DNA from 2 places in the Streptomyces sp. CRN 30 genome. Region 2 is predicted to be linked to the other one. Evidence: riboswitches for the same ligand, from Rfam matches in the RefSeq annotation. Region 2 holds a riboswitch; the other holds the start of a gene.
The links. A riboswitch is a leader RNA that binds a small molecule or an ion and turns the genes downstream of it on or off. The one in region 2 is predicted to bind cobalamin.
Positions count from the first base shown of each region.

Region 1: it holds a riboswitch for cobalamin, as region 2 does, so the genes downstream of both, UW392_RS25430 (ABC transporter substrate-binding protein) here and UW392_RS16550 (energy-coupling factor ABC transporter permease) in region 2, are expected to answer to the same signal.

Region 1 is NZ_JAVRHI010000238.1:461-6,054, reverse strand. Features, by position in the region: gene UW392_RS25450 (TIR domain-containing protein) at 1-318, shown strand, start outside; gene UW392_RS25445 (hypothetical protein) at 381-1,031, shown strand; gene UW392_RS25440 (CoA-binding protein) at 1,074-1,481, opposite strand; gene UW392_RS25435 (restriction endonuclease) at 1,776-2,423, shown strand; cobalamin riboswitch at 2,431-2,617, shown strand; gene UW392_RS25430 (ABC transporter substrate-binding protein) at 2,687-3,748, shown strand; gene UW392_RS25425 (FecCD family ABC transporter permease) at 3,826-4,869, shown strand; gene UW392_RS25420 (ABC transporter ATP-binding protein) at 4,866-5,594, shown strand, end outside.
Region 2 is NZ_JAVRHI010000169.1:15,496-21,089, forward strand. Features, by position in the region: gene UW392_RS16530 (DUF6099 family protein) at 1-456, opposite strand, end outside; gene UW392_RS16535 (nucleotide pyrophosphohydrolase) at 615-971, opposite strand; gene UW392_RS16540 (cell division protein SepF) at 1,050-1,439, opposite strand; gene UW392_RS16545 (potassium channel family protein) at 1,621-2,175, shown strand; cobalamin riboswitch at 2,235-2,424, shown strand; gene UW392_RS16550 (energy-coupling factor ABC transporter permease) at 2,454-3,161, shown strand; gene UW392_RS16555 (energy-coupling factor ABC transporter substrate-binding protein) at 3,158-3,523, shown strand; gene cbiQ (cobalt ECF transporter T component CbiQ) at 3,524-4,279, shown strand; gene UW392_RS16565 (energy-coupling factor ABC transporter ATP-binding protein) at 4,281-5,192, shown strand; gene UW392_RS16570 (methylmalonyl-CoA mutase family protein) at 5,326-5,594, shown strand, end outside.

The sequences.
Region 1 (5,594 bases), on a different contig from region 2:
GGGCTGGCAGCCGTGCCGGACGGCGGCGTGGCGGCGAGCGCCGGTACCGACGGCCGCGTACGCGTCTGGTCCCTGGCGGATCCCGCGCACCCCTACGAACTGGCTTCTCTCGACGCGGGTGGGGAGTACGACGTCGCCGGACTGGCGTTCAGCCCGGACGGACACACCCTGGCGGCTGCGACGGCACAGGAGGTCCAGCTGTGGGACGTCGGAATCATGGACATCCTGCAGCGGCTGTGTGCCGAATCACCCGCGGTGACACCGGCTCAGTGGCGGGAGTACCTGCCGGGGGAACCCTACGAGCCCCCGTGCGCCTGAACCGGGTGAGCAAGGGAGGGACGATGGACGCGCGAAGGACGTCGAGCGGGTGCGGTGCTGCCTTGCTGGGGCTGACCCTCCTCCTGTCGGCCTGCGGTACGCCCGATGTGGGCCCCCGGATCACGCGTACGCCGACCTCCGCCCCCGGCACCGGCGGTCCGCCGACCGCGACCGGCCCCACCTCCGCCACGCCCGGTGCCGTCGACCTGGGACCGGCCCCCGAGGATCTGCGCGAGGTGAACTGGCGGGACGTCCGGGTCCCCGGCACCTTCTGTGACATTCCCGGCCTGATCACTTTCCACGACGGCCGGGCGACGGCGACCTCCCGCACCTGGGGCCGGGTCGACCTCTCCCGCGAACCGGAACCGACCTACGGGGACATCGGCGGGGACCGCCGTCCCGAGGCCGCCCTCGGCGTGGAGTGCAACAACGGCGGAGGTACCGCCGCGGGGCAACTGGCGTTCGGCTCGGTGATCTACGCCAGTGACAAGGGCAGGCTCACAGTCCTGCGATCGATCACGCCGCAACAGCAACCGCCCGGGCAGCCCCCGACACTCCTCGCCGAGCTGCGGATGGAACGCGGCCGGATAGAAGTCGAGGAACGGTGGTACCGGCCCCGGGACGCCACATGTTGCCCCACAGGCACCGCGGTCACGGTGTGGGTCCTCGACGACGGTCGTCTGACCCCCCGGCCACCCCGCATCACCTCCTGATGAGACGCGCCGACGCCGGACCCATGACCGGCCGGGGCACCCTCAGCCCAGCCGAGGGATCTCGATCGCCGGGCAGCGGTCCATCACCATCTCCAGGCCGGCCGCGCGCGTGCGGTCGTACGCCTGCTCGTCGACGACACCGAGCTGGAACCACACCGCCTTCGCGCCCTTGGCCACGGCCTCGTCGGCGACCGGGCCGGCCAGGTCGCTGTTGACGAAGACGTCCACGACGTCGACGTCGAAGGGGATGGCCTCGAGGGACGGGTACCCCTGTTCCCCGTGGACCGTCTCGGCCTTGGGGTGCACGGGGACGACGCGCTTGCCGTAGCGCTGCAGGACGGCCGCGACCCCGTACGCGGCGCGCTGCCGGTTGGCGGAGAGGCCGACGACGGCCCAGGTGTCACCGCTCTCGGTGAGGATCTTGCGGACGGTCTCTGCGTCGCCGTACATGCTGCGCCTCCGTCGGGTCCGGCCGTCGATCGGCCACTTGGTCCGTCAGAACGCGCGGCCGGCGCGGGCGATTCCCGCCGGCGGGGGCCGTTTCGGCCGCCCATCGGGCACTGGCCGGTTCGTGGCCCTACCGGTGGGCGTCGGCACGGGCGAGACTGCTCCCCTGGTACGCGGGGGAGGGCAGGAGCGGTGGCGCGAAGACGACGTCCGTCCGCTGCGCGCGGGCGCCGCGCCCGGCGGCGCCGGCTCACGACGGCCGCGGGCGCCGCGACCGGTGGCGTCGTCCTGACGGCCGTGTCCTGGCAGACGGTCTGGCCGTACCTCGTCGGCGGGCTGGTCCTCGGGGGAGCCGCCCTCGGCGGGTGGTGGCTGTGGCGTACGGACCGGCTGGTCAGGGGGCGTGACCGGCGGTGGCGCGAGGAGGACGCCGTCCGGGCCGGCCGCCGGACCCTCGCCGAGGTGGACAGGATGTCGGGCGGGGAGTTCGAGGACTTCGTCGCGGGCCTGTGCCGGCGGGACGGGTGCACCGAGGTGCGGCGGGTGGGCGGCTCGCACGACGACGGGGCGGATGTGCGGGGGCGGCTGCCGGACGGCCGGAGCATGGTGGTCCAGTGCAAGCGCCACGCACCGGGGAACGCGATCCCGAGCCGTGAGGTCCGCGACCTCATCGGGGCCCGGGTCCACTTCGGAGCCGATGTCGCGGTCTTCGTCACGACCGCGTACTTCACCGGGCCCGCCGAGCGGACCGCGGTGCGAAACGGCGTCGTAGCGATCCACCGCGACTTCCTCGGACTGTGGCACAACGGTGCCTCGCTCCTGTCGTTCGGCGAGGTCAACGGGGCGGGGCAGGGGGACCGCGCGCATCGTGCGCGGTGGCGGGCGACCTATGGCGGCCGGAAGCGGCCGCGGGGCGGTAATCGGGGCACCCGGCGGCCGTCGTGACCCACCGTGATAGCTTTCCCGAGCCAGTCGAACCCACGTGCGTGGGTCAGGGAATCCGGTGCGAATCCGGAACTGACGCGCAGCGGTGAGGGGGACGGGCGGGGCATCGGCCACTGGACCCGAACCGGGTCCGGGAAGGCGCCGCGTCCGGACGATCCCGAGTCCGAAGACCTGCTGGCGGCCTCCGCGGTCGTACGACGGCGGGGGAGCACCGTACGACCGGGCTCCGCGTTCGAGCCCTCGACGATCAAGGATCTGCTCCCGTGCCGTTCGCACGTCCCGTACGCCCAGTACGTCCTGTACGCCCGCTACGCCCTGTACGTTCCGCCGTCCTGCTCGCCCTCGGGGCGCTCGTCCTGAGCGCCTGCGGGTCGGGAGGGGCCGCCGACCGGGCCGGCACCGCCGCCGCGGTCTCCCTCACCAACTGCGGGCACACCGTCCGCGTCGACGCGACCCCCGAGCGGGCCGTCTCCCTCAACCAGGGCACCACTGAGATCATGCTCTCCCTCGGGCTCGCCGACCGCATGGTGGGCACGGCGACCTGGACCGACCCGGTGCTGGAGGGGCTGGAGGCCGAGAACGCGAAGGTGGCGCGGCTCGCCGACAACTCCCCCTCGTTCGAACGCGTCCTCGACGAGGACCCCGACTTCGTCGCCGCCTCCTTCGTCTCCACGCTCGGCAAGGGCGGGGTGGCCACCCGCGAGCAGTTCGAGAAGCTCGGAGTGCCCACCTACGTCGCCCCGTCCGACTGCTCCGGCAAGGAGAACCACGGGAACGGCGACGGCGAGCGGGAGGCGGCGCTCAGCATGGACGCCGTGTACGGCGAGGTGCGCGACCTCGCGAAGGTGTTCGGGGAGGAGCAGCGTGGCGAGGAGCTCGTCGCCTCCCTCGAGGAGCGCATGGAGCGGGCCACGCAGGGGGTCGACGCCTCCGACGTCACCCTCATGTACTGGTTCGCGAACTCCGAGTCGCCCTACATGGCGGGCTGCTGCGGTGCGCCCGGCATCATGACCCGCGCCCTCGGCGCCGAGAACCTCTTCGACGACACCCACGAGGAATGGCCCCAGATCAACTGGGAGACCGTCGCCGACCGCGACCCCGACGTGCTCGTCATCGGCGACCTCACCCGGAAGTCGCAGACCGCCGAGACCGCCGAGAAGAAGATCGAGTTCCTTGAGTCCAACGCGGTCACGAAGAACATGACGGCTGTGAAGAAGAAGCGGTACGTGCTGCTCAGCGGGCAGGCCCTGAACCCGACCATCCGTACCGTCGAGGGCGTGGAGCGGATCGCCACCGCGCTGCGCGGGTACGGGCTGGCCGGGTGACCGTGCCCACCACCGTCGGCAGCGCGTCCGGCCCGTCCAGCCGGTGCGGCCCGTCCGATGCGCCCGCCCCGCCGGAGGTGACCGAGGCTCCTCCGGCGCGCGGCGCCCGCGCCCTGCGCCGTGTCCTGCTCGTGCTGGCCGGCGTCGCCCTGCTGTGCGGTTCGGTGGCCGTCGCGATCACCATCGGGCCGGCCGACATCCGCGTGGGTGACGTGTGGTCCGTCGTCGCGGACCGTCTCGGATGGGGCACCGCGGACGTGAGTCCCATCCGCAACGGCATCGTGTGGGAGCTGCGGTTGCCGCGCACCCTGCTGGCCGCCGTCTGCGGGGCCGGGCTCACCGTCTGCGGGGCGGTGATGCAGTCGCTGCTGCGCAATCCGCTCGCCGACCCGTTCGTGCTGGGCGTCTCCTCCGGCGCGTCCACGGGCGCCGTCGTCGTGGTCGTGCTGGGCATCGGCGGCGGGGCCCTCTCGCTGTCGGCGGGCGCCTTCCTCGGCGCGCTGCTGTCGTTCTCGCTCGTCCTGCTGCTCAGCCACACCCTCGGCGGCAGCACCGACCGCGTGGTGCTGTCGGGTGTGGCCGCGATGCAGCTGTTCTCCGCGCTGACCTCCTTCGTCGTCATGACCTCGGGCGACGCCGAGACCACGCGCGGGGTGCTGTTCTGGCTGCTCGGCTCGCTCGGCGGGGCGGGCTGGACGGACGTGTGGATCTGCCTGGCCGTGCTCGCGGTCGCGCTGGTGGTCTGCCTCGGTCACGCCCGTACGCTCGACGCCTTCGCCTTCGGGCAGGAGGCGGCCGCCGCGCTGGGCGTGTCCGTCGCCCGCACCCGGCTGGTCCTGCTGTGCGTGACGGCTCTGCTGACGGCCGTGCTGGTGGCCTCCGCCGGTGCCATCGGCTTCGTCGGCCTGGTGCTGCCGCACGCCGCCCGCGCGCTGGTCGGCCCGGGCCACGCCCGGCTGCTGCCGGTCTCCGCACTGGCCGGGGCGGTGTTCCTGGTGTGGGTGGACACACTGGCCCGGACGGTGCTCGATCCGCAGGAGGTGCCGGTGGGGGTGGTGACCTCGCTGATCGGGGTGCCGGCGTTCGTGCTGGTGCTGTACCGGACGAGGAGGGTGGGATGACCTCGGACGCACGGACGGCCCCGGGGGTGGCCGCGCCCACGGGCGCCGGCGGTCCGGCCGGCGGGCTGCACGCCGAGCGCGTCTCCCGCTCCGCCGACGGCCGCCTCGTCCTGGACGGCGTCAGTCTGGCCCCGGCACCCGGCTCCACCGTCGGCCTCCTCGGCCCCAACGGCTCCGGCAAGTCCACGTTCCTGCGGATCCTCGCCGGTGTGCTCGCCCCCGCCTCCGGTGTCGTGACGCTCGACGGCGACCCGATCACGGGGCTGAGCCGCCGCGACATCGCCCGCCGGGTGGCCGTCGTCGAGCAGCAGTCCGACACCCAGGTGGAGCTGACCGTCCGGGACGTCGTACGGCTCGGCCGCATCCCGCACCGCCGGGCCTGGACCCCCGCCTCCGCCCGGGACGAGGAGGCCGTCCGGGAGGCGCTGGAGCGCACCGGCCTCACCGGCCGCGCCGGCCAGTCCTGGCACACCCTGTCCGGTGGTGAACGGCAGCGCGTGCAGATCGCCCGCGCCCTCGCCCAGGAGCCCCGCGAACTCCTCCTGGACGAGCCCACCAACCACCTCGACATCCAGCACCAGCTCGACCTGCTCCACCTCGTCACCGGCCTCCCCGTCACCACCGTGATCGCCCTGCACGACCTCAACCTCGCGGCCTCGTACTGCGACGCACTGGTCGTGCTGCGCGAGGGGCGCGTGGTGGCCCGGGGCGGCCCGCGCGAGGTC
Region 2 (5,594 bases):
CCGCTCGGGCACCCCGTCCTCGTCCGCCAGTCTTCGCAGCATCTGGAGGACTCGGTCGCGGGACTCGTCCGCCGCGTCGATGGCCTCCATGCACTGCCAGTACGTGGACTCGTCGTCCGCCGCGCAGGCCGTGGCGACGAGGGCGATGCCGGTCTCCGCGAGCAGTGCCGCCAGGCGCAGCAGGCACTGGCGGGCGTCGCCCAGCTCGGTGAGCTGGGCGGCGCGCAGCTCACCGGGGGCCAGCTCCGGGGTGTCCAGCACGCCGCAGCCGCGGCCCGCCACCTCGGTGAGTCCCAGCGCCTCGCCGCGCAGGGACGGCGGCCCGAAGACCGCCAGTCTGCTCCCTATGGCCTGGGCCAGCGCCTGCGCCTGCCACACCTCCGCCAGCGTCTGCGGCACGTCGCCGCCGGCGGTCAGGGCACGCCTGCTCGTCAGGATGAGCCGCACCGCGTCCATGGGGCCGCCCCCGTCCGTCCCGACGCGTTCGCGACGCGTCCGCCCGACTCCATTGTCCACTACCCAGAGTGAGGGCGTGTGGGACGAAAAGCCAGAGGAAGGCGGAAATCTCTGGACAACAAATCGGTTGCGACCGGTGAAACAACTACTGTGAGTAATTACGGAGTTGAGCGTTCCGTCGACTCCCGGACGGCCGGGAACCGCGTCTCGTTGCGGTCGATCTTCGCGGCGAGCGCGGCCAGCGGGTCGACGCCCAGCACCTCGCAGAACTGCAGGAGGTACGCCAGTACATCGGCGACCTCGTCGCGGACGCGGTGCGCCGAGCCGGGGTCGTCCATCACGCGGGCCGACTGCTCGGGCGTCAGCCACTGGAAGATCTCCACCAGTTCGGACGCCTCGACGCTGAGCGCGGCGACGAGGTTCTTCGGCGTGTGGTACGGCTGCCAGTCGCGCGCCGCGGCGAACTCGGCCAGTCTGCGCTGGAGCGTCCGCACGTCCAGGGGATCATCGGTCACGGTTCCAGGAATACCACCGCCGCCGCGACCGCCCCCGGCCGCCCGCACGCTCCGGAGCCGACCGGCCCCGCCCGCCTCTCACATCCCGGGGACGCTCGCCCCCTCCATCAGTCCGGTCACCTCGGTCCCGGCCGGTGTGAGCAGGAACACATTCCGGTCCACCCGGTGCATCCCGCTCGCCAGCCCGAAGACGACGCCCGTACTGAAGTCCAGGACGCGCTTCGCGACCACCGTGTCCGCGCCCGTCAGGTCGAGCAGCACGGGGATGCCCGCCATCAGGGTCTCGGCGACCTCGCGGGCGTCCGCGAACACATTGACCCGCATCACCACGAACCGACGCCTGGCCTCGGTCTCCGCCTCCGGCAGCGCCCGGTGTCCCACCGAGGACGGCCAGGCGTCGCGTCCACGCAACGGAACGACCTGGGCGAGCCCCTCCCACTGTTCATCGGTGACGTCGTGGCTGTTCACCGGCTCCCCCCGCTCCGACTCGCCTTCAATGCCTGCACCAGCCAATTCTTACGCCAAGTCACCCGTTCGGCCCAACAGCGACACGATCCGCGACAGCGGCGGCGTCCGGCAGGAGGCACAACGGGTGCGTCCCGCGCCGGTCCGGCGTTGACTGGACGGGACCCACCGCGGAGGGGGAACCATGGCGGACGGACCGAAGAGCGGAGCCCCGAAGCGGCACGCGCCGTGGCCCGCGGCACGCACCTGGCTCTGGCGCACCGCCGCCACGGCGGCCGTGGTGGTGACCGCCTACTTCCGGCTCCCCTTCGACCGCCTCGGCACCCGCCACCCGGGCCTGGCCTGGCTGCTGTTCGCCCTCGTCCTCGCCGGTGTCGCCGTGCTGCTGCTGCGTCAGGTGCGGCACGTCCTCACCGGGCGCCCCGGCACCCGGCCGGGGCTCGCCATCACCCTCCTCATCATCCTGACCGCGCACACCTTCGCCGCCTGCTACTACATCCTGTCCCGGCAGCCGGGCGAGTTCTCCGGACTGCGCACCCGCGTGGACGCCCTGTACTTCACCGTGGTCACGTTCGCCACCGTCGGGTACGGCGACGTCACGCCCCGGGGGCAGGCGTCCCGGGTGGTGACCGTGGTGCAGATCCTGTACACGTTCGTCTTCCTGACGGCCGCCGCCACGGCTCTGGCCCAGCGGGCCCGCGACCTCGTGCTGAGGCGCCCGGACGACCCGGCCCCGTGACGGCCCGCCACCGCGGCGCCGGCGCCCCGGGCACGCTTGTCACCACCCCCGGCCGCGCACTACTGTCGCCACGCCTTGGTGAACGGGAAACCGGTGTGATGCCGGTGCGGCCCTCGCCACTGTGAATCGGGAAGTCCGGCTCCGGCCCCCTACGAGGGGGCAGCCACTGGGTCCTCGCGGCCCGGGAAGGCGGAGCACGGGCGGTGGTACCCGTCAGCCAGGAGACCGGCCAAGGCGCGTCGTCCATCCACGAGGTGCTGGAGAGGGTCTGCTGAGTCATGCACATAGCCGAGGGTTTCCTGCCTCCGGCGCACGCGATCGCCTGGGGTGTCGCGTCGGCGCCGTTCGTCGTCCACGGAGTACGTTCCCTCACCCGTGAGGTCCGCGAGCACCCGGAGAGCACCCTGCTCCTCGGTGCCGCCGGGGCCTTCACGTTCGTCCTGTCCGCCCTGAAACTCCCCTCCGTCACCGGCAGTTGCTCCCATCCCACCGGTACCGGGCTGGGCGCGATCCTGTTCCGGCCGCCGGTCATGGCGGTGCTCGGCACGATCACGCTGCTGTTCCAGGCGCTGCTGCTGGCCCACGGCGGCCTGACCACGCTCGGCGCCAACGTCTTCTCCATGGCGATCGTCGGCCCGTGGGCCGGGTACGCCGTCTACAGGCTGCTCCGGCGCTACGACGTGCCGCTGATGGTCACCGTCTTCTGCGGCGCGTTCGCCGCCGACCTGTCCACGTACTGCGTCACCAGCGTGCAGCTCGCGCTGGCTTTCCCCGACCCGGGCAGCGGGTTCTGGGGCGCGCTCGGCAAGTTCGGCTCGATCTTCGCGGTCACGCAGATCCCGCTCGCGGTGAGCGAGGGCCTGCTCACGGTGGTGGTGATGCGGCTGCTGGTGCAGTCGAGCAAGGGCGAGCTGACCCGGCTGGGCGTGCTTCCGGCGAAGCCGGGGACCGGGGAGAGCGCGACGCGGGAGGCGGTGGCCAAGTGAAGCGGAACACGAGGATCAATCTCCTGCTGCTGCTCGCGGTGGCCGTGCTGGCGGTGATCCCGCTGGTGTTCGGTCTCGGCGACCACAAGGAGGAGCCGTTCACCGGGGCCGACGCGGAGGCGGAGACAGCGATCACGGAACTGGAACCGGAGTACGAGCCCTGGTTCTCGCCGCTGTACGAACCGCCCTCCGGGGAGATCGAGTCGGCGCTGTTCGCGGCGCAGGCCGCGCTCGGCGCGGGCGTCCTCGCCTACTACTTCGGGCTCCGCAGAGGCCGGCGGCAGGGCGCGGAACAGGCCCTGGCCGACCGGCGGGACGCCTCCGTGGGCAACGGGGGCAACGTGGGCGACGTGGGCGACTGAGTGCTGCCGATCGACGCGGCGGCGCACAGCAGTCGCTGGCGCCGCCGCCACCCCGTGGACAAGGCCGTGCTCGGACTCGGCCTGACCGTGCTCGCGATCTCGCTGCCCGCCTGGCCGGGAGCGGCCCTGGTGCTGGTCACCGCCGTGACCGTGCTGCTCGGCCCGGCGGGGGTGCCCGCGCGGCGGCTGTGGCGGGCCTGGCGGGTGCCGCTCGGCTTCTGCGTGACGGGTGCGCTGCCGCTGCTGGTGCGGGTCGGGGGCCCGGACGGTTTCGTCTCGGCCGCCCCCGGCGGCCCGGCGCACGCCGCCGGACTGCTGCTGCGTACGTCGGCGGCGTCGCTCGGCGTGCTGCTGTTCGCGTTCACCACCCCGATGTCCGATCTGCTGCCGCGTCTGGTGCGGGCCGGGGTGCCGGCCCCCGTCGTGGACGTCGCCCTGGTGACGTACCGCATGAGCTTCCTGCTCCTGGACTCCGTACGGCGGATCAGGGACGCGCAGGCCGCGCGGCTCGGGCACACCACGCGGGCCGCCGCCTGGCGCTCCCTCGGCGGGCTCGGCGCGACGGCGTTCACGCGGGCCTTCGGCCGGGCGGCCCGGCTCCAGAGCGGACTCGCCGGGCGCGGCTACGACGGCTCCCTGCGCGTCCTGGTCCCCGAGGCCCGCGTCTCGGGCCGGTTCACGGCGGCGAGCCTGACGCTGCTCGGCGCGGTGGCCGCCCTCACCTTCGTACTGGATTCGTACGGGAAGGGCCGCTGACATGAGCGGAGACGCCCCGCCACTGGTCGCCCTGCGGGGCGTGTCCTTCGCCTACGAGGAGGGGCCCGTCGTCCTGGACGGCCTGGACTTCGAGGTCCGCGAGGGCCGGGCGCTGGCGCTGCTCGGCCGCAACGGCAGCGGCAAGACCACCCTGATGCGGCTGCTCAGCGGCGGACTGCGGCCGCGTGCCGGCCGGTTGACGCTCGGGGGTGAGCCGGTGACGTACGGCCGTGCGGGGCTGACCCGGCTGCGGACCACCGTGCAACTGGTGGTGCAGGACCCCGACGACCAGCTCTTCGCGGCCTCCGTCGGCCAGGACGTGTCGTTCGGGCCGCTCAACCTCGGTCTGCCCGACGCGGAGGTCCGCGCCCGCGTCGAGGAGGCGCTGACCGCGCTGGACATCGCGGCACTGGCCGACCGCCCCACCCACCTGCTCTCCTACGGGCAGCGCAAGCGGACGGCGATCGCGGGCGCGGTCGCGATGCGGCCCCGGGTGCTGATCCTGGACGAGCCGACCGCGGGGCTCGACCCGGACGGCCAGGAACGGCTGCTGGCCACCCTCGACGGGCTCCGCGCGGCCGGGACGACGGTCGTCATGGCGACCCACGACGTCGACCTCGCCCTGCGCTGGGCCGACGACGCGGCACTGCTCACCCCCGAGGGCGTCCACACCGGCCCGGCCCCCCGCGCCCTGTCCCGCACGGACCTCCTGACCCGTGCGGGCCTGCGCCTCCCCTGGGGCATCGCGGCGACCCGGCTGCTCCACACCCAGGGTCTCCTGCCGGAGCAGGCACCGGGCCCCCGGACGGCGGAGGAACTGGCCGCCTTGGCCACGCATGACAACGCGCCCCCTCAGGGGCGCGGGGAACTGCGCGACCAGCCCCAACGGCCGTGCACCCGCCCCGCCACCTGAGGCATCACCCCTGACGGCCGAAGAGCCCGAGCACCGCCGGACGGGTGAGCGTCGCACGTCACATCGTCGGAGAGAACAAGGTCACAAGTGCGGCCTCTGCTGCCCGCCCGCCGTCCTGGCCTAGCATCCGACCATGACGGTCCTGCCTGACGACGGGCTCCCGCTGGCGGCCGAGTTCCCTGACGCGACACATGAGCAGTGGCAGCACCTCGTGGCGGGTGTCCTGCGCAAGTCCGGCAAGGAGATCTCGGACGCCGAGGCGGAGCAGACGCTGTCCACCGCACTGGAAGACGGGTTGCGCGTACGGCCCCTGTACACGGCGCGGGACGCCGCGCCCGACCCCGGGCTGCCGGGATTCGCGCCGTTCACGCGCGGCGCGCGCGCCGAGGGGAGCACGGGCGG